2 regions of the Sphaerisporangium rubeum genome follow, and region 2 is predicted to be linked to the other one. Evidence: riboswitches for the same ligand, from Rfam matches in the RefSeq annotation. Region 2 holds a riboswitch; the other holds the start of a gene.

Region 1 (9,565 bases), 4.5 Mb from region 2:
CCTGCACGGTGTTGAACGCCTGGCCGACCTGGCCGATCGCGTCGCTGCCGACCGCGAGCGGCGGCGCCTCGGACGCCACGTCCACCTCTTCACCCCGGCCGAGGCGGTCCACCACCGAGGGGAGCCTTCTGGCGGCGAGGTCGAGCGCGGCGGCGCGCAGTTCCTCCAGGCGCCGCACCAGCGCGCGGGCCGTGGTGATGGCGAGCACGATGGACGCGATGACGGCGATCAGGCCGAGGCCGCCGGCGAGGGCCAGTCGCGCGACGACGCCGACCGCGATGGGGGTGGCCCGGTCGACGAGGCGGTCACCGCCGACGGTGATGAGCCTGTCCATCTGCACCAGCACGTCGCTTGAGGCGTTTCCCCAGGTGGCGGCGTCCACCGGCGGAGACTCGTCGCGCGGCGACTGGATCAGCCGGTCCTCCAGGCGGCGCAGGCGCTTGTACGGCTCGGCCGCGGTGAACGCGTCGTAGTCGGCGCGGTCGGCGGCCGGCAGTTCGTCGGCCGCGGTGGACAGCAGGAAACGCTGCGCGCCGACGTTCTGCGCGAACCTGGCGCGCTCGGCGTCGTTGAAGCCGCCGGCGACCAGCGCGCCGGCGGAGATGGCGTCCTCCTGCGCGAGCAGTTCGAGGGCCCGGCTGATCTGGATGAACGTGCGGGTGTCCTTGGCGAACTCCGAGTCGTCCAGCGTGGCCATCGAGTCGTAGATCTTGTACAGCGAATCGATGATCTTCGTGATCGTCGTGGCGGCGCTGCCGCGGTCCACCGTGCCGGCGTCCACGAGCTTGCGCAGGCCCGGCAGCACGGCCGCCTGGTTGTTGGCCTGGTCGATGCGCCGGTTGAGCTGCGCGTCCGCCGCGCGCCGGGTGCCGTCGCTCAAGGTGAGGCGGCCGAAGTCGGCGACGGCGACGTCGGTGCGGCGGCGCTGTGCCGTCAGCGCGCTGCGGCGCGCGGAGGAGCCGGGGTCGGCCAGCGCGACGACGGTGAGGCGGCGCTCGCGCTGGAGCTCGTCGCGCAGCCGTTCCGCGGGGACGGCCACGCCGGAGTCGAGCGTGGACACCGACAGGACGTTCAGGCCCTCACGGGTGGTGACCCAGGCGGCGAAACCCCACAGGGCGATGAGCGACACCAGCAGCGCGGTCACCTTGACCCGGACACGCGAGTTACGCAAGCGCACGGCTCCACCCCAGGCGGCTATTCGGGAATCCCGTGGCACGGCAGCCCGGCGAACATCCCTACGTGTATCGTCTTATCGGAATATAGCGGTGAATCAGGGGACTGGTGGCATATCACCGCTTACGTCGGACGACCTTAGCACGTGGGAAAACGGCGCCACGACCGACCACTGTGATCTTTGTAAAGATGTCGAGTTAAGTCGGTCCTCCTGTCATCCGTGGTCCCCGCTGCGCGCCACGACGGGCTCACCGCGCTGTCCTGCCTGGTACCACGCAGTGATCGCGGGCTCGCGCTGCGCGAGATGGAGCGCCGCGGTCACCACGGCACGCACGATGGTTCTCGGGAGGTACAGGTCTTTGTCATGCCACATAGGGGGAAAAACCTCCCATCCCTCTCGTCCGTTGCTTTTTATTCCGATATTTCGCTCTGTACGCCTTAGGTACGCATAACCGCGCGCCGCCGCGTCGAGCGATTCATCCGCCACGTCGCCGCGCCGTCCCGTGAGCAGCAGCAGGTGCAGCGCGTACGCGGTCTCCTCCGCGGTGCCGTGCCACAGCCCCCACGAGCCGTCGTCGCGCTGTGTCTCCAGGGTCCACCGCACCGCGCGCCGCACCGCCGCCGCCGTCCCCGCGCCACCGAACTCGGCGAGCGCCAGCGCGCAGCACGCCGTGGCGTAGTACGGCGAGGCGTGCCAGCGGTCGCTCCAGCTCCCCGGGTCGTCCTGCCGTGCCGCCAGCCACCCCGCCAGCTCCGCCATGACGGCCGCGTACCGGGGCCGTGCCCGCGGGGCCGCCGCGGCGTACCGGCCGAACGCGTCCAGCACGTGCGCGTTGACCGTCGTCGAGACCCCTTCCTCGCCGCGCCACGTGCAGAAATGCGGCCCCACGTGGTAGTCCCACAGGCTGTCGGGAGCTTTCGGCGTCCCGAGCAGCGCCAGCGCGTACAACGCCACCGACGTGGTGTCCGCGTCGGCCGGCAGCCCCGGTCCCGCCGCGACCCCTCCCGGCTCCGCCGACCCGAGCAGGCTCACCCCGAGCTCCTCGGGGACCGCGACCGGCACCCCGGCCCGCACCAGCCAGCTCAGGGCCCAGCCGCGCTCGAACACCGTGATCGGCACTCCGCACGGCACCGGCCCTCCGTGGGCTGACGCCACCTCGTCGAGGAAGGAACACGCCGCCGAGGAGTCCGCGGAGCCGGACGCGCCGAGCCACGCGGCGGTGGCGGCGGGGGACGCGCCGACGACGCCGGACGGTGAGGGGTGGACGCCTGGCGCGCGGACGGCGGCGTCCCCCGCCACCTCCAGCGCGTGCAGCAGCTTCTCGGGGACCGGCGCGCCGGACAGCAGCCGCCGGCGTACGGCGGCGAGGCGGGTGCCGTCCGCGCCGTCGGGGAGGGGAAGCGGGACGGCGGACGGCGGGCCGAGCTCCCGCAGGCGCCGGTTGATCGAGTCGACCAGGGCCGGGACGATCAGCTCGATCGCCGGGGTGTCCGGCAGCGCGCCGCCGCCGTGCGGGCCCGGCGCGTCGCCGAGGCGCCACAGCGCGCGGATCGCTCGGCGCGCGGCGGCGGCCACCGCCTCTGCCTCCGGCCCGCCGCCGGCCGCGTCCCCGCGCCGCGCCGCCGTGAGCTCGGCGAGCAGGCCGTCGGCGGCGCTCAGCGTCGGCACCAAGGCGTACCGCTCGTGCGGGCCCCACGTGCCGTCCGTCCCCTGGGTGGCGACGAGGTACGCGACGCGTTCACCGTGGCCGGACAGCCACGGGGCCAGGGCCACCACGCGGCCGGTCTCGTACACCGACGGCGAGACCTCACCACGGGGGCTGGTGAGCAGGTCCCGCACCACGTCGCGGGCCCGGGCCGCGACGTCCGCGCGGCCGGGGCCCGTCACAGGCTTCCCCAGTAGTCGCCGGCCGAGTAGAACCCCGCGCAGAAGTCCATCTGACGCTCCAGGTAGTCGGCGACGCGCGGCAGACCGGGCCGCAACGCGGCGATCAGATCCCTGGCGCGCGCCGCCAGCCCGGCGACGCGCCGCTCCACCTCCGCGCGCGGCACCCCGAGGAACAGCGCGTTCAGGTCCCCCCACTCGACGTCCCGCTCGTAGGTGCCGAGGTCGTTGAGCAGCCGGATCACCCGCTGCACCTCTGCGGCCGCGGCCAGCACCGGCCCGAGGTCGCCGGGCCGCTCGACGCCGCCGGTGTGCAGCAGGTGCGCGGTGAAGGCGAACGTGAAGCCGAGGTTGGCGGCGTTGCCGAGGTACTCCTCGAACGACGGCACCGTCCCGGCGTCCCGCCAGGCCCGCTCGCGGCGCATCCCCTCCAGCATGGCCCGCAGCTCGTCCCGCCACACCGGCCCGAGCCACGGGTACGACGGCGTGGCCGCGAGCCCGGCGCGGATCTCGGCGAGGAACACGCCGAGCTCGTCCCCTTCGGCCGGCGCGCCGCCCCCGGCCACGGCCAGGCAGCGCTCGGCGACGGCATCGACCTCGCCGGCGGACGTGGCGACGTAGTCGGCCAGCCAGTCCAGCCCGAAGGCCCACAGCGACGCCTTGTTCGCCATGCGCAGTTCGGCGGCGCCGAACCACGGGCCGCTGAACGCCATGGCCATGCCGAGCGTCCCGGCGAGCCCCGCGTCGAACGGCGCGGCGGAGAACAGGCCGGGGTAGGCGGCCATCCATCCGAGCAGGTCGCGCTGGCACCGGCCCGCCACCGCGCACACCGAACCGGCCTCCGTGGCGGAGGTCAGGACACGAGCCGTCATCAGACCGCCCCGGCGGCGGCCTGGCGCAGCCGCAGCCGTACCCGGCGCGCCGGTCGCAGCAGCGCGGTCGGCGCCGGTGTGTAGGGGCCCTCGCCGAGCAGCACGGGACGGTACCTGCTGAGCAGCGACGCGACGATGAGCGGCGCGTCCATCGTGAACAGGTGCCGGCCGAGGCACTGGTGCGCGCCGCCGCCGAACGGGAAGTAGCTGTAGCGGTGGCGCCGCTCGGCCCGGCCCGGCTCGAACCGCGTGGGGTCGAACTCCAGCGGCCGGTCCCAGAACTCCTCAAGACGATGCGTGACGTACGGGCTGATCAGCACCATCGACCCGGCGCGCACACGCGTGCCGCCGATGACGTCGTCGGCCACCGCCATGCGGGGGAACAGCCACCCCGCCGGGTACAGCCGCATCACCTCGCTCAGCACCATCATGGTGTAGCGAAGCTGCGGGACGTGCTCGGGCCTGGCCGGTCCGCTGCCGACGACGTCGGCGATCTCGTCGCACAACGCGTCCGCCACCTCGGGGTGCGCGTCGAGCACCGGCCACAGCCACGTCAGAGTGGTCGCGGTGGTCTCGGAGGCGGCGGCGTAGACGCTGACCAGGTCGTCGCGGACCCGCCGCTCGTCCACGCCGTCCACGCCGTCCGCCGCGTGCGCGCGGCACAGCGCGGACACCACGTCGTCGCCGTCCGCGCCGGTCCCGGCGGCCCTGCGCCGGATCACCGGCAGCACCACGTCGTCCACGGTGCGCACCGCGGCGAGGAACGCGCGGTCGCCGGGCACCCTGATGCCGTACGGCAGGAACGGCATCAGCAGGCGGAACGACACCGCCGCGTCGGCCGTGTGGTAGGCGGTGATGAGCCGCTCGCTGTCCTCGCGGGAGATGGCGTCGCCGAACAGCACGCGCACCACGCTCTGGTTGACGATGGCGGCCATCTCGCGCGCGGCGTCCACGGGCCGGCCGGTGCTCGCGTGCCGGTCGAGCTCGGCGACCCGCGTGTCGATGGTGGCGGCGATGGCGCCGGCCAGCGAGGTGACGTACTTGGCGGTGAAGACCTGCTGCAGGATCTTCCGGCTGCCGGCCCAGGTGTCGCCGTCACCGAGGATGCCGTCGCCGAGCAGGCGGTTCAGCGGACGCCAGAACATGCCTTCGCGCACGTAGTTGGTCCAGTTGCCCCGCAGCACGTGCTGCACGTGATCGGGGTGGGTCACCAGATAAGGACGGAACGGCCCGAGCCGCAGCCGGACGACGTCCCCACCCGCGGCCACACCCAACGACGCCAGGCTGTCGGCCGGTTCACGGGCCAGGCGTGGCATCGCTCGGGTGAGAGTGCCTCGTACGGCGTGCCGGATCCGCGGCACGCCACCAACGAACGGCATCGTGTTGTGTCTCCCACTTTCGTCCACCCGGTAAGACCACTGACGGTGACAGTGCTCCCTCGCGCACCGGGTGCCGCAAGAGCTTCAAAGAAGACAAAACGCTCTTACGGCTAAATACACGTGATGCGAGACCTATCACGATCACTGACGTCGATCAACCCCTAGTAGTCAGACTCGTATCAATGGGGCAATCGCCAAGAATGCGCACAAGTTCCTGCGCGGCCTGGTGAACCAGAGGGCCGGACCGTGCGTACGAACCGGGTGTACGACGGCGGGCCGCGCTCTCGTCACCTTACGTTTCCGCAGGCCGCCGCCGCCGAAAGCATCGTCGTGCCGTCGGGGACGACCCCGCGACGGCCCGCGCTCGGCATCACGGTATTACCAACAATCACGACATTTCGGGGAATGGAGCGCTGTGGAGCCGGTTTCTGTGGGCCTGGTCGGAGCGGGACCGTGGGCCGAGGCGGTACACGCACCCACATTGGCCAAAGGCCCGCACACCCGGCTCGCCGGGGTCTGGGCCCGCCGGCCGAGGTCCGCCGCCAGGCTCGGCGTCCCGGTCTACGAACGCGTCGAGGAGCTATTCGAGGTGTGCGAGGCGGTCGCCTTCTGCGTGCCACCCCACGTGCAGGCCGACCTCGCCGCGCGGGCCGCCAAGGCCGGCAAGGCGCTGCTGCTGGAGAAACCGCTGGCCGCCGACCTGGACGGCGCGCGCCGCCTCGCCGGCGCCATCGCCGAGGCCGGGGTGCCGAGCCAGATGGTGCTCACGTTCCGCTACTCACCGGCCACCCGCGCCTTCCTCGACCGGGTCCGCGCCATCGCGCCGTTCGGCGGCCACGCCGTCAACATCTCCGGCGCGCTGCACACCATCAAGTCGCCGTGGCGGCGCGAGCGCGGCGCCATCCTCGACCTCGGTCCTCACATGATCGACATGCTGGACGCCGCGCTCGGCCGCGTCGTGGCCGTCCGCGCGCACGGCCACCCCCTCGGCTGGACCGGCCTGCTGCTGGACCACGCGACCGGCGCGGTGAGCGAGGCGTCGCTGACCATGGCCGCCACCGTGGAGCGCGGCACCTCACGCGTCTCGGTCTACGGCCAGCACGGCAGCGAGACCCTGGACGGCGGCGACCTCGGCTACGACGTGTTCCCCGAGATGGCCGCCGACTTCGCCGCCACCGTACGCGAGCGGCGCCTGGACCACCCCCTGAACGCCGCGCACGGCCTCCACCTCCAGGAGGTGCTCGCCGCCGCCGAGGCCCAGCTCGTCTGACACGGGAAACCAGGCCGTTACCGGACCGGGCCTGGTGGATCCGCCGGGGATTGGTACGGTTCGGGTACGCGTGGCGCGCAGCGAAGTCCGGTGGAAGTCCGGCGCTGTCCCGCAACTGTGAGGCCCCCGAGGGCCGAGCCAGGTCGCCTGCACGCCGCGTGGACGCCGTCAACCCTCGTGGAAAAGGGTGATCCGTCACCCGGGTCCCTCTGCTCCGCGGCGATCAGGAGGAACCCTCGTGAGGCTGCTTCGCATGGCCGTGGCGGGCCTGGTGCTCGGACTGCCGGTGCTCGCCGGATGCGGGGCGAGCGACCCCGCCCCCGCCGCGTCGACCGCCGCTCCGGCCCCCGCTTCCCCCGCCGCCACGGCCGGCACGTTCCCGGTCACCGTCCAGGCCGGCAACGGCGCCGTCACCGTGGCGGCCCGGCCGTCCCGCGTCGTGTCGCTGTCGCCGAGCGCCACGGAGATGCTGTTCGCCGTCGGCGCCGGCCCGCAGGTCGTCGCGGTGGACGACCAGTCGACCTTCCCCGCCGAGGCGCCGAAGACCGACCTCTCCGGATACAAGCCCAACGCCGAGGCGATCATCGCGACCAAGCCCGACCTGGTGGTGCTCGCCAACGACACCGGCGGCATCGTCGCCGCGCTCGGCAAGGTCGGCGTGCCGGTGCTGCTCGAACCCGCCGCGGTGAAACTCGACGACAGCTACGACCAGATGACCGACCTCGGCGCCGCCACCGGCAACACCGCCAAGGCGCAGGAGGCCGTCACCGCGATGCGGCAGCGCATCGACACGCTCACCGCCGCCGCACCCAAGGACAAGAAGCTCACGTTCTACCACGAGCTCGACAGCACGCCGTACTCGGTGACGTCCACCACCTTCATCGGCCAGATCTACGGCCTGTTCGGCCTCGTCAACATCGCCGACGAGGCCCCCGACCCGGCCGGCGGCTACCCCAAGCTGTCCGGTGAGTTCGTGGTGAAGGCCGACCCCGACCTGGTCTTCCTCGCCGACACCAAGTGCTGCGGCCAGAACAAGGAGACCCTGGCCAAGCGGCCCGGCTGGGGTGGCCTGTCGGCCATCGCCAAGGACCAGGTCGTCCTGCTCGACGACGACATCGCGTCCCGCTGGGGACCGCGGGTGGCCGACCTCATCGAGACGGTCGGCGCGGCCGTCGCCAAGGCCGCGGCCTGAACCCGCGGCCCGCCTGGGTGCGGCCGGCCGGCTACCTCGCCGCGTCGGCCGCGCTGGTGGCGTGCCTGCTCGCCGGGCTCGTCGCCGGCGCGGCCGGCATCCCGGTCAAAGGGGTGCTGCTGGCGCTGCTCGACCGGCTGCCGCTGGTGTCGGCCGACCCCGGCCTGTCACCGGTGGAGTACGGCCTGCTGTTCCAGCTCCGGGTGCCGCGCGTGCTGCTCGCCGCGCTCGTCGGCGGCATGCTCGCCATGGCGGGGGCCGGGTACCAAGGGGTGTTCCGCAACCCGCTCGCCGACCCCTACCTGCTCGGCGCGGCGGCCGGGGCCGGGTTCACCGCCACCTTGATGATCGTGCTGGTCGACGTGGACGCGCTGGTGCCGCTCGCGGCGTTCGGCGGCGCGGCAGGCGGGGTGCTGCTCGCGTACGCGCTCGGCCGCACCGCCGGACGCGGCGGCGGCACGGCCACGCTGCTGCTCGCCGGGATCGCGGTCTCGTCGTTCCTGTCGGCGTTGCAGGCGTTCGCGCAGCAGATCAAGGTGGACCGGCTGCAACGCATCTACGCCTGGATCCTCGGCGGCATCGGCTCCGACTGGTCGCAGGTCCGCATGGTCCTGCCGTACGCCGCGGTGTCGGCCGCCGTGCTGCTCGCGCACGGCCGCGTGCTCGACGTGCTGTCCGTCGGCGACGACGAGGCCTCGGGACTCGGGGTGAACGCCGCACGGGCCCGCCTGGTGATCCTGTGCGCGGCGTCGCTGGCCACCGCGTCGGCCGTGGCCGTCGGCGGCCTCATCGGTTTCGTCGGCGTCGTCGTGCCGCACGCCGTGCGGCGCCTCGCCGGCGGCTCCTACCGCGTGGTGCTGCCGCTGTCCCTGCTGGCGGGAGCCGGGTTCCTCGTCCTCGCCGACCTGGTGGCCCGCACCGCGCTGGCCCCCGCCGAGCTGCCGATCGGCGTCGTCACCGCGTTCGTCGGCGCGCCGTTCTTCGTCGCCGTCCTGCGCGCCACCCGGACGGCCGACCCGTGACCGGCCGGAGCGGGGGAGTCGTCGTCACCGGCCTGTCCGCCGATCTGGACGGCCGGCCCGTGCTGTCCGGCGTCGGCCTCACCGCCGCGCCGGGGGAGTGGCTCGCCGTGATCGGCCCGAACGGCGCGGGGAAGACCACGCTGCTGCGCGCCATGAGCGGCCTGCTCGACGTGCGCGGCGACGTGCTCGTCGGCGGCACCGCCGTGCGCGGCCTGCCGGCCCGGCGGCGCGCCAGGCTCATGGCGTACGCGCCGCAGACCCCGCTGCTGCCGCCGGCCCTCACCGTGCGCGAGTACGCGCTGCTCGGCCGCACCCCCTACATCCCCTACCTCGGCAGGGAGAGCAGGCACGACCGGGACGTCACCTGGTCGGTCCTGGAACGCCTCGACCTCACCGGTCTCGCCACCCGGCCCCTCGGCCACCTGTCCGGCGGTGAACGTCAGCGTGTCGTCATCGCACGCGCGCTCGCGCAGCAGGCCCCGGTGCTCCTGCTCGACGAACCCACCACCGCGTTGGACCTCGGCCACCAGCAGCAGGTGCTCGAACTCCTCGACAGCCTGCGCCTGGCCGACGGCCTGACCGTCGTCACCACCCTGCACGACCTCGGCCTAGCGGCGCAGTACGCCGACACCCTCCTCCTGCTGGCCGACGGCCGTCCCGTCGCCGCGGGACCCCCCGGAGACGTGCTCACCGAACCCGTCCTGTCGCGGCACTTCGCCGCGCACGTCGCCGTCACCCCCGGCCGGGACGGCCGCCCCCAGGTCCACCTGGT
Region 2 (9,565 bases):
GGCGACCCACAGCCACTCAGGCCGCCGCCGGCCCGCGCGCAGGTCCCCGGCGATCTCGTGGTCGAAGGCGTAACGGAGCTGGTTGAACAGCTCGACCTCGTCCGGTCCCGTGATGGGACGGACGGTGAGGCCGAGCGGGTACTGTGACGATACTGCGGTCAAGACGCGTTCCTTAGGGGGAGTCGCGCCGTGCCGCCCCCGGTCAGCGGTTCGAACCCGCCCGGGAAGACCGGCGCGCGACGATTCCGGTGATCATGGCCTGCCCTCCTTCCGCGCTCGGCGCGCGCCACGAGGCACGCGAGGTGTGGGTGCCAGTTCTACCGGCCGCTCCGGCGGCCCCGCAAACGATTTACCGGCGGCCGGATCGGTACGACGCTGTGCGGTGCCGTGTGGTTCCGGTGGCGGATCGGTATGACGCTGTGTGGTGCTGTGCGGTTCCGGCGGCGGGATCGCCGCGGCGCGCGTGTGGTCGCGGCGGTGTGATGTCACATGTGGCGCTCCGGCGGTGCTTCATGGATGTGAATGTCGCAGCGCAAGGCACACCGGTCGTCGCGCGGACGGCCGCACCGCCGGGTCAGGGCCGCGCCGGGGTGGTCAGGCGGGCCGAGGGGAAGGACGGCGAGGCGGTGGCGGGTCCGAGGGGTGGCAAGGCCGTCCGCGCCGACCTGGAGCAGGTCTTCCGTACGGCCTATCCGCGGGTCGTGGGGGTCGCCGCCAGGGTGCTCGGCTCGCGGGACGAGGCCGAGGACGTCGCTCAGGAGGTGTTCCTGACGTTCGGCCGGTCCTCGGTCCCCGCCGGGGAGGCGCTCGGCTGGCTGACCGTCGCCGCGGCGCACACCGCGTTGAACCATCTGCGTTCCGGCCGCCGCCGGGCCTCCCGCGAGGAGGCGGCCGACCCCGGTGACGCGGTGTCCCCGGACGTCGCCGACACGGTCATGGCGCGCGAGGAGCGCCGCCGTGTGCGTGCCGCCTTGGCGCGGCTGCCGCGCAAGCAGGCGGTCGCGCTGGTACTGCGGCACAGCGGCCTCAGTTACGCCGAGGTCGCCGCCGCTCTCGATCTTTCTCCCGGCAGCGTGGGGACCACCGTCCGGCGCGCCGAGTCCGCATTGCGTAAGGAGTTGAACCGTCATGCGTCATCCGACTGACGGCACGCTGCGCCGGCTCCTCGACGAGCCGGCCGGTGTCGCCGACGCCGACCGCGCGCACGTCACCGGCTGCGCCGCCTGCCTGTCCGGGCTCGCGACGGCCAGGCAGGACGCGCTGGCCGCACGCGCCGCGCTGGACGTCGAGTTCGCCGAGCGCACGGACGCGGACGCCGACGTGGACGCGGCGTGGCGCCGCCTCTCGCACGCGGTCGCCGCCGAGGAACGGGGGGCCGCGAGCTCGGCCTCCGCACGCCGGTGGCGCGCGCTGCTGCGCAGCCCCGTGGTCGCCGTGTTCGGTGTCGTCGTGCTGCTGACCGGCGCGGGGGCCGCGGCGGCGGGGGACTGGCTGCAGATCTTCCGTGCCAAGCAGATAGCGCCGGTCCGGGCCCCTGAGGCCGAACTGGTGCAGGTGCCGGACCTGTCGGCCTTCGGCAGGCTCGACGTGACGGAGAAGATGAACGTGCGCAAGGTCGCGGGCCCCGACGCCGCGCGCCAGGCCGCGGGTCTTTCCGTGCCTCGGGTGGGGTCGCTGCCGCGCGGCGTCACCGGGGAACCCACCTACCACGTGCTCGGCCGGATGAGCGCGGTGTTCACCTTCTCGGCCGCGACGACGGCACGGACCGCCGCCGCGGCCGGCAAGGCGATCCCACCGGCGCCTGCCGGGCTCGACGGCAGCCAGTTCCGGCTGGTCGCGGGCCCCGGTCTCGCCGCGGTGTGGTCGCGGGGCCGTCCCGTGCCGGCGCTGATCGTGGGACGCGCGGTGGCCCCCGTCGCGTACTCCTCAGGGGTGCCGTTCGCCGCGGCGCGCGACTACCTGCTGTCGCTGGGGCTCATGCCGGAGAGCGTCGCGTCACAGCTGCGGGCCTTCGGCGGTGACGCGGCGACGCTGCCGGTGTTCACGTCGATCGACGAGGTGACGACGTCCACCGCCGACGTCGGCGGTACGCCGGCCACGGTGATCGCCACCCGGGACGGCTCGGTGGCGGCCGTGGTCTGGGTACGCGACGGCGCCGTCACCGCCGTGGCGGGCTCCCTCAGCACCGGCGAGGCCCTGTCGGTGGCACGCGGGCTGAGGTGGGACCGATGACCGCCGACCCCACGGCCGGACCCACGGCCGAGTCCGCGACCGGGTCCACGGCGCCATCCGTGACCGGACCCGCGACAGGATCCGCGACAGGATCCGCGACAGGATCCGCGACAGGATCCGCGACCGGACCCGCGACAGGACCCGCGACAGGACCCGCGACCGGACCCGCGACCGGACCCGCGACCGGACCCGCGACCGGACCCGCGACCGGACCCGCGCTCGACGACGCCGAGCGGCTGGTCGCCGGACTGCCTCCGGCGCCTGCGGTGTGGTGCTCGGGGCTGCGCAAGCGGTACCGGCGGCGTACCGCGGTCGACGGTGTGTCCCTCACCGTCGGCCGCGGCGAGGTGGTGGGGCTGCTCGGGCCGAACGGCGCGGGGAAGACCACCGTCATCAAGATGCTGCTCGGGCTGGTCAGGCCGGACGCCGGTGACGTGATGCTGCTCGGCCGGCCGGGACGGGATCCGCGGGCCAGGGCCCGGGTCGGCTACCTGCCTGAGCTGTTCAGGTACCAGCCGTGGCTCAGTCCCGCCGAGGTGCTGGCCCTGCATGTCCGGCTCTCCGGCGCCTCGGTGCCGGAGAGCGAGCGGCGCGAGTGCCTCGCCGCCGTGGGGCTCGCCGACCGCGCGCGTGACCGGGTCGGGGGGTTCTCCAAGGGGATGCAGCAGCGCCTCGGGCTCGCCGTCGCGCTCGTGGCCCGGCCCGAGCTGGTCGTGCTGGACGAGCCGACCAGCGCGCTGGACCCCCTCGGCCGCGCCGACGTCCGTGACCTCGTGCTCTCGCTCAAGGAGCGCGGGGTCGCGGTCCTGCTCAACTCGCACCTCATCGGTGAGGTCGAACGGGTCTGCGACCGGGTCGTCATCCTCGACAAGGGCCGGGTCGCCGCGTCGGGAAGCCTCGCCGAGCTGCTCGGCCGCCGCGAACTGCGGCTGCGGCTCGACGGCGTCGGCCCCGAGGCGCAGGCCCGGCTCGCCGCCGCCGGCCGCCTCACCGCCGAGGGGGACCGCTACACCGTCACGCTGCCTCCCGGCGAGGACGACTCGGCCGTACCGGACCTCGTGGCCGGCCTCGTCGCACTCGGCGTCCGTGTCCACGCGGTCGAACCGGGCCGCGTCACCCTTGAGGAACGCCTGCTCGACATCCTCCGCACCGACCACAGCACCGGCCAGAGCACCGGCCAGAGCACCGGCCAGACCACCGGCCAGAGCACCGGCCAGACCGCCGACAGGGCTTCCGGCCAGAGTGCCGGCCGAAGCACCCGCCGGACTTTCGGCCGGACTTCGGACCGGACATCCGACCAGACCGCCGACCGGAGTGGTGACCGCGCATGACCGGAAGGACCGTGGCGACCGTCGCCGTGCTCACGCTCAAGGAGGCCTCGCGCCGCCGTGTGCTGCTGGCGGTCGCCGCCATGACGGCCGCGCTGCTCGGGCTCAGCGCCTGGGGGCTCTCCCGGCTGGCCGTCGAGCTCGCGGCGCTCACCACAGGGGAGGCCAGGCTGGTGGCCGCTCAGGTGCTCAACCTGGTGATGTTCGGCTTCAGCCTGATCGCGGCGCTCGGCACCGCGTTCCTGTCCGGCCCCACCATGGCAGGCGAGATCGAGTCGGGTACGGCGCTGTCGATCCTGGCGCGGCCGATCCGCCGGCCCGCGGTGCTCCTCGGCAAGTGGCTCGGTCTCGTGGCCTTCGGCGCCGCCTTCGTGGTGGCGGCGGGACTCGCCGAGTTCCTCATCATGTGGGCCACCCTCGGCTACTGGCCCCCGCAGGCCGCGACCGGTCTCGCGCTCCTGGTGACGCAGACGACCGTGCTGCTCACCCTGGCGTTGCTGCTGTCCACCGTGATCTCGCCGATGGCGTCGGGGATCGTGGCCGTCGGCCTGTTCGGCGCCACGTGGATCGCCGGGGTGATCGGCGGCCTCGGCCAGGCGATGAGCAACGAAGGGGTGGCGCGGGTCGGCACCGTCTCCCGGATCCTGCTGCCGACCGACGGCCTGTGGCGCGGCGCCATGCACGCCTTCCAGGACCCGGCGGCTCTCGCGCGGTTCGGCGGCCCCGCCGTGCGCGGCGGGTTCCCCTTCCTGAGCGTGGCGCCGCTCACCGCCGCCTACCTGACGTGGACCGTCCTGTGGATCGCGCTGGTGTTCTGCCTCGCCGCCATGGCCTTCGCACGCCGCGACCTGTGACCTGACCCCTGCCGCACCCCGCCACTACATGTTGGACGTGACAAGTCCGAGGCGCCTATATATGGTTTCCGTGCGTCCGGTCCGGCCGTCCGTCAAGGAGGGCCGGGGCAAGAGGGAACCCGGTGGAAGTCCGGGACTGCCCCGCAGCGGTGAGTGGGAACGACCGCCGTCACCACGCACTGGGCCTCCGGGCCCGGGAAGCGACGGCCAGTAGGAACGAGCAAGGTGCCCGCGAGTCCGAAGACCTGCCGGTCGCGCCGCGTGCCGCTCATCGGCGCGCGGCAGGTCCGGGGTCGCGCGGGACGGCCCGCGGCTCCGGCACGGGGGAGGGTTCCCCGGCGGCGCCTCCTCGCGCGTGCCCGGCCACGTCGGCCGAGTTCGCGAGGAGAGAACGGTGACGGTCACCGAGCAAGAGTTGACGGCGCACGACGCGGTCCTGCGGGCCGTGGAGCGGTGGACGGACGGCCTGCCGGACGTCGACCCGCGCCGGGTGGCGGCGAGGACGGCCGCCGGGCTGCACGACGGCGCGAGCGCCGGCGAGGTGGAACTGCTGACGATCCAGACGGCCGCGGAGCTGACCGGCGAGGAGCCTCAGTACTCGCGGCTGGCCGCGCGGCTGCTGGCGGCGCGGATCGGCGACGAGGTGCGCGGCCAGGGGCCGCGGTCGTTCAGCGAGGCGATCGGTCTCGGCCACCGGCTGGGGCTCGTCGGCGACCCGACGGCGCGGTTCGTCGCGGCGCACGCGGCGGAGCTGGACGGCGCGGTGGACACCGCGGCCGACCTGCGGTTCGAGTACTTCGGGCTGCGGACGGTGCACGACAGGTACCTGCTGCGGCACCCGGTGACGCGGCTGGTGGTCGAGACGCCGCAGTACTGGCTGCTGCGGGTGGCGTGCGGGCTGGCCGGGTCGCCGGCCGAGGCGATCGGGTTCTACCGGCTGATGTCGTCGCTGGCGTACCTGCCGAGTTCGCCGACGCTGTTCAACTCCGGCACCCGGCACACCCAGATGTCCTCGTGCTACCTGGTCGACTCGCCGCGTGACGACCTCGGCTCGATCTACAGCCGCTACACGCAGGTGGCGCACCTGTCGAAGTTCGCCGGCGGCATCGGGATCTCGTGGTCGCGGGTGCGGTCGCGCGGCGCGCTGATCCGCGGCACCAACGGCCGGTCCAACGGCATCGTGCCGTGGCTGCGCACACTGGACGCCTCGGTGGCGGCCGTCAACCAGGGGGGACGCCGCAAAGGCGCCGCGTGCGTCTACCTGGAGCCGTGGCACCCGGACGTCGAGGAGTTCCTCGAACTGCGGGACAACACCGGCGAGCACGCGCGCCGTACGCACAACCTGAACCTCGCCAACTGGGTGCCTGACGAGTTCATGCGCCGCGTGGAGGCCGGCGGCGTGTGGTCGCTGTTCGACCCCGACGAGGTGCCGGAGCTTCCCGACCTGTGGGGTGACGAGTTCGACGCCGCGTACCGTGAGGCGGAGGCCGCGGGACGGTACGTGCGGCAGGTGGCGGCCCGCGACCTGTACGCCAAGATGATGCGCACGCTGGCGCAGACCGGCAACGGCTGGATGACGTTCAAGGACACCGCGAACCGGCTGTGCAACCAGGCCGCAGAGCCCGGCAACGTGGTGCACCTGTCGAACCTGTGCACCGAGATCATCGAGGTGTCGAGCGACACCGAGACCGCGGTGTGCAACCTCGGCTCGGTCAACCTGGCGGCCCACCTCGGCGCCGGCGGCATGGACTGGGACCGGCTGCGCGCGACGGTGCGCACCGCCGTCACGTTCCTGGACCGTGTGATCGACGTCAACTACTACCCCAGCGAGGAGGCCGCGGCGAGCAACCCGCGCTGGCGGCCGGTGGGGCTCGGCGTCATGGGGTTGCAGGACGTGTTCTTCGCGCTGCGCCTGCCGTTCGACTCCGCCGAGGCCAAGGAGCTGTCCACCCGGATCGCCGAGGAGATCTACCTGGCCGCGCTGGACACCTCCGCGGACCTCGCGGCGCGCTTCGGCCCGCATCCGGCGTACCGGCAGACCTGGGCCGCCAGGGGACGACTCCAGCCGGACCTGTGGAGCCTGCCGCCGTCCCCGCGCTGGGACGAGGTACGGGCCAAGATCGCCGAGCACGGGCTGCGCAACAGCCTGCTGGTGGCGATCGCGCCGACCGCGACCATCGCCTCCATCGCCGGCTGCCACGAGTGCGTCGAGCCGCAGGTGTCCAACCTGTTCAAGCGCGAGACCCTCAGCGGCGAATTCCTGCAGATCAACAACGCGCTGGTGGCCGAGCTGAAATCCAGAGGGCTGTGGACCGAGCGGGTGCGGGCCGCGATCCGGCGGGCCGAGGGCTCGGTGCGGGACGTCACCGGGTTGCCGGCCGAGGTGCGGCACCTGTTCCGCACGGCGTGGGAACTGCCGCAGCGCGCTCTGATCGACATGGCGGCGGCCCGCGCGCCGTACATCGACCAGAGCCAGTCGCTCAACCTGTTCCTGGCCTCCCCCACCATCGACAAGCTGTCCTCGATGTACCTGTACGCCTGGAAGTCGGGCCTGAAGACCACCTACTACCTGCGGTCCCGGCCCGCCACCCGCATCCAGCAGGCCACCGTGCCGATCGCCGAGGAGACCGTCGCGTGCTCGCTGGAGAACCCCGAGTCCTGCGAGGCGTGCCAGTGACCGCGACACAGGAGACCCCGATGCTGCTCGACCCCGGCATGAACCTCACGCTGCGGCCCATGCGCTACCCACTGTTCTTCGACCGCTTCCGCGACGCGATCAAGAACACCTGGACCGTGGAGGAGGTGGACCTGCACTCCGACCTCGCCGACCTCGACCGGCTGTCCCCGGCGGAACGGCACCTGGTCGGCCGCCTCGTGGCGTTCTTCGCCACCGGCGACACCATCGTCGCCAACAACCTGGTGCTCAACCTGTACCAGCACGTCAACGCGCCGGAGGCCCGGCTGTACCTGTCGCGCCAGCTCTTCGAGGAGGCCGTGCACGTCCAGTTCTACCTGAACCTGCTCGACACCTACGTCCCCGACGAGACCGAACGCGCCGAGGCGTTCGCCGCGGTGGAGAACATCCCGTCCATCCGGCGCAAGGCCGAGTTCTGTTTCCGCTGGATCGACTCCCTGGCCGGCCTGCGGACCCTGTCCACCAAGCAGGACCGGCGCGCGTTCCTGCTGAACCTCATCTGTTTCGCCGCCTGCATCGAGGGCCTGTTCTTCTACGGCGCCTTCGCGTACGTGTACTTCCTGCGTTCGCGGGGCCTGCTCAACGGCCTCGCCTCCGGCACCAACTGGGTCTTCCGCGACGAGTCCATGCACATGGCCTTCGCCTTCGACGTCATCGACGTGGCACGCGCCGAGGAACCGGACCTGTTCGACGACGACCTCAAGGCCGACGTGCGGCGCATGCTGGCCGAGGCCGTGGACTGCGAGGCGCAGTTCGCCGAGGACCTGCTCGGCCACGGCGTCCCCGGCCTGTCCCTGGCCGGCATGCGCGCCTACCTGGAGCACGTCGCCGACCGCCGCCTGGCCCAGCTCGGCATTCCCCCGCTGTACGGGTCGCGCAACCCCTTCACGTTCATGGAGCTGCAGGACGTGCAGGAGCTGTCCAACTTCTTCGAGCGCCGGGTGTCGTCCTACCAGGTCGCCGTCACCGGAAGCGTCTCCTTCGACGCCGACTTCTGAAAGGCCCCGCGGCGGCGCCTGGAGGGGTGCCGCCGCGGCGACGGTCAGGTGGCGAACAGCAGGAACAGGCCCAAGGCGGTGTACAGCAGCATCAGCACCAGCAGCGGGACCTGGCCCGCGACCGCGGTCCTGCGGTCGAACAGGCGGAGCGCGCGGTCGTGCGCGAGCACGGTGCCGAGGACGTGGCCGATGACGATCACCGTCACCTGGAGCATGGCCGTCCCCGCCGGTGACGTCCCGAACGCCTGGACCTTCCACCCGCCGGTGCCGAGCCAGTTCGCTCCGGTGCCGAGCGGGTCGGACAGCAGGGCCAGGGTGCGCTGTCCTTCCAGGACGAACAGGGTGAAGTAGTGCGCCACGAGGTAGCCGACGGCGATCGGGACGATCGAGTGCGCCAGTTCACCGGCGAGTTCGCGCGCGGACCGGCCGGTGCGTCTCGCGGCGAGGCCGGTCGTGGCGAGGTACGCGGCGAGCACGAAGGCGATCACCAGCATCAGGCCCGCCGTGCCGGCCACCGGCGCGGGGACGATGCCGTTCTGCAGCACGCGGACCCACACCGGTGCGTTGGACAGGCTGTCGTACATCGTGGACCCGAGCAGCACCACGACGAACGCCACGAGGCCGGGGGCCGGTCGCAGGCCCGCGATGCCGTCGAGCGGATGCCGCCAGACGAGTGTCCCGTCCTCGCGCCGCGCCACCAGAGCCAGCCGGCCCGCGACGGCGCTGTAGGCCTCGAACGCGTCACCGCGGTCGAACCATCGCGATCCGTACACGGCCGCGCCGGCGAGCATGGCGAGCGCGTACACGCCGAGCCACACGCCGAGCACGGGAAGGGTCGCGCGCTGCGGCGCCACCAGCTCCAGCCAGACGAAGGCGAACAACCCGGCGGCGGCCGGCCAGTAGCCGAGCCCGGCGGGGAGCTCACGCGGGCCGCGCAGCGGGTCGCGCCGCAGGGCCAGGCACACCAGCAGGTGCACGGTGCGCAGCGGGTTCAGGGCCCGCCACACCGGGCCGAACACCAGCGACAGCGGCAGCAGGCCGACCCAGAACAGGACGTACACCACCCCGGCCGTGGGGTTCTCCGCGGTATGCGGCCCGGCGAAGCCGATCAGGAAGTAGACGGTCGCGGCGAGGCCCACGAGCCGCCACACCCAGGGCCAGGCGGGGGAGTCCGCGGCGCGCCGCAGCCAGGACGGCAGGGGCCGCGGGTCGGCCGCCTCGCCGCCGAGCCGGGGCTCGCGCCACAGCAGGCCGAGCGCGGCGAACGACACCACCAGCGCGACCAGCGCGCCGGTCAGCGCGAGACCGAAGGGGATGGGAAGGTCCTGGCGTTCTCCGACGCCGTGCGCGAGCAGCACCCCGGTCACCGGACGAGGAGCTGGAACAACGGGAGCTCCTGCTTGTGGACCTCGACCTCGTAGATCCCCGGCGCGTCGGCCACGAACTCGATGGTGCCGG

The links. A riboswitch is a leader RNA that binds a small molecule or an ion and turns the genes downstream of it on or off. The one in region 2 is predicted to bind cobalamin.
Region 1: it holds a riboswitch for cobalamin, as region 2 does, so the genes downstream of both, BJ992_RS20900 (helical backbone metal receptor) here and BJ992_RS01575 (ribonucleoside-diphosphate reductase subunit alpha) in region 2, are expected to answer to the same signal.

The regions. Positions count from the first base shown of each region.
Region 1 is NZ_JACHIU010000001.1:4,856,423-4,865,987, reverse strand. Features, by position in the region: gene BJ992_RS20920 (nitrate- and nitrite sensing domain-containing protein) at 1-1,177, opposite strand, end outside; gene BJ992_RS20915 (prenyltransferase/squalene oxidase repeat-containing protein) at 1,388-3,061, opposite strand; gene BJ992_RS33065 (terpene synthase family protein) at 3,058-3,930, opposite strand; gene BJ992_RS20910 (cytochrome P450) at 3,930-5,309, opposite strand; gene BJ992_RS20905 (Gfo/Idh/MocA family oxidoreductase) at 5,725-6,579, shown strand; adenosylcobalamin (AdoCbl) riboswitch at 6,634-6,774, shown strand; gene BJ992_RS20900 (helical backbone metal receptor) at 6,818-7,771, shown strand; gene BJ992_RS20895 (FecCD family ABC transporter permease) at 7,789-8,793, shown strand; gene BJ992_RS20890 (ATP-binding cassette domain-containing protein) at 8,790-9,565, shown strand, end outside.
Region 2 is NZ_JACHIU010000001.1:376,285-385,849, forward strand. Features, by position in the region: gene BJ992_RS01550 (GNAT family N-acetyltransferase) at 1-162, opposite strand, end outside; gene BJ992_RS01555 (sigma-70 family RNA polymerase sigma factor) at 519-1,145, shown strand; gene BJ992_RS01560 (hypothetical protein) at 1,129-2,232, shown strand; gene BJ992_RS01565 (ABC transporter ATP-binding protein) at 2,229-3,563, shown strand; gene BJ992_RS01570 (ABC transporter permease subunit) at 3,560-4,414, shown strand; cobalamin riboswitch at 4,475-4,681, shown strand; gene BJ992_RS01575 (ribonucleoside-diphosphate reductase subunit alpha) at 4,809-7,091, shown strand; gene BJ992_RS01580 (ribonucleotide-diphosphate reductase subunit beta) at 7,088-8,107, shown strand; gene BJ992_RS01585 (hypothetical protein) at 8,152-9,474, opposite strand; gene BJ992_RS01590 (cupredoxin domain-containing protein) at 9,471-9,565, opposite strand, start outside.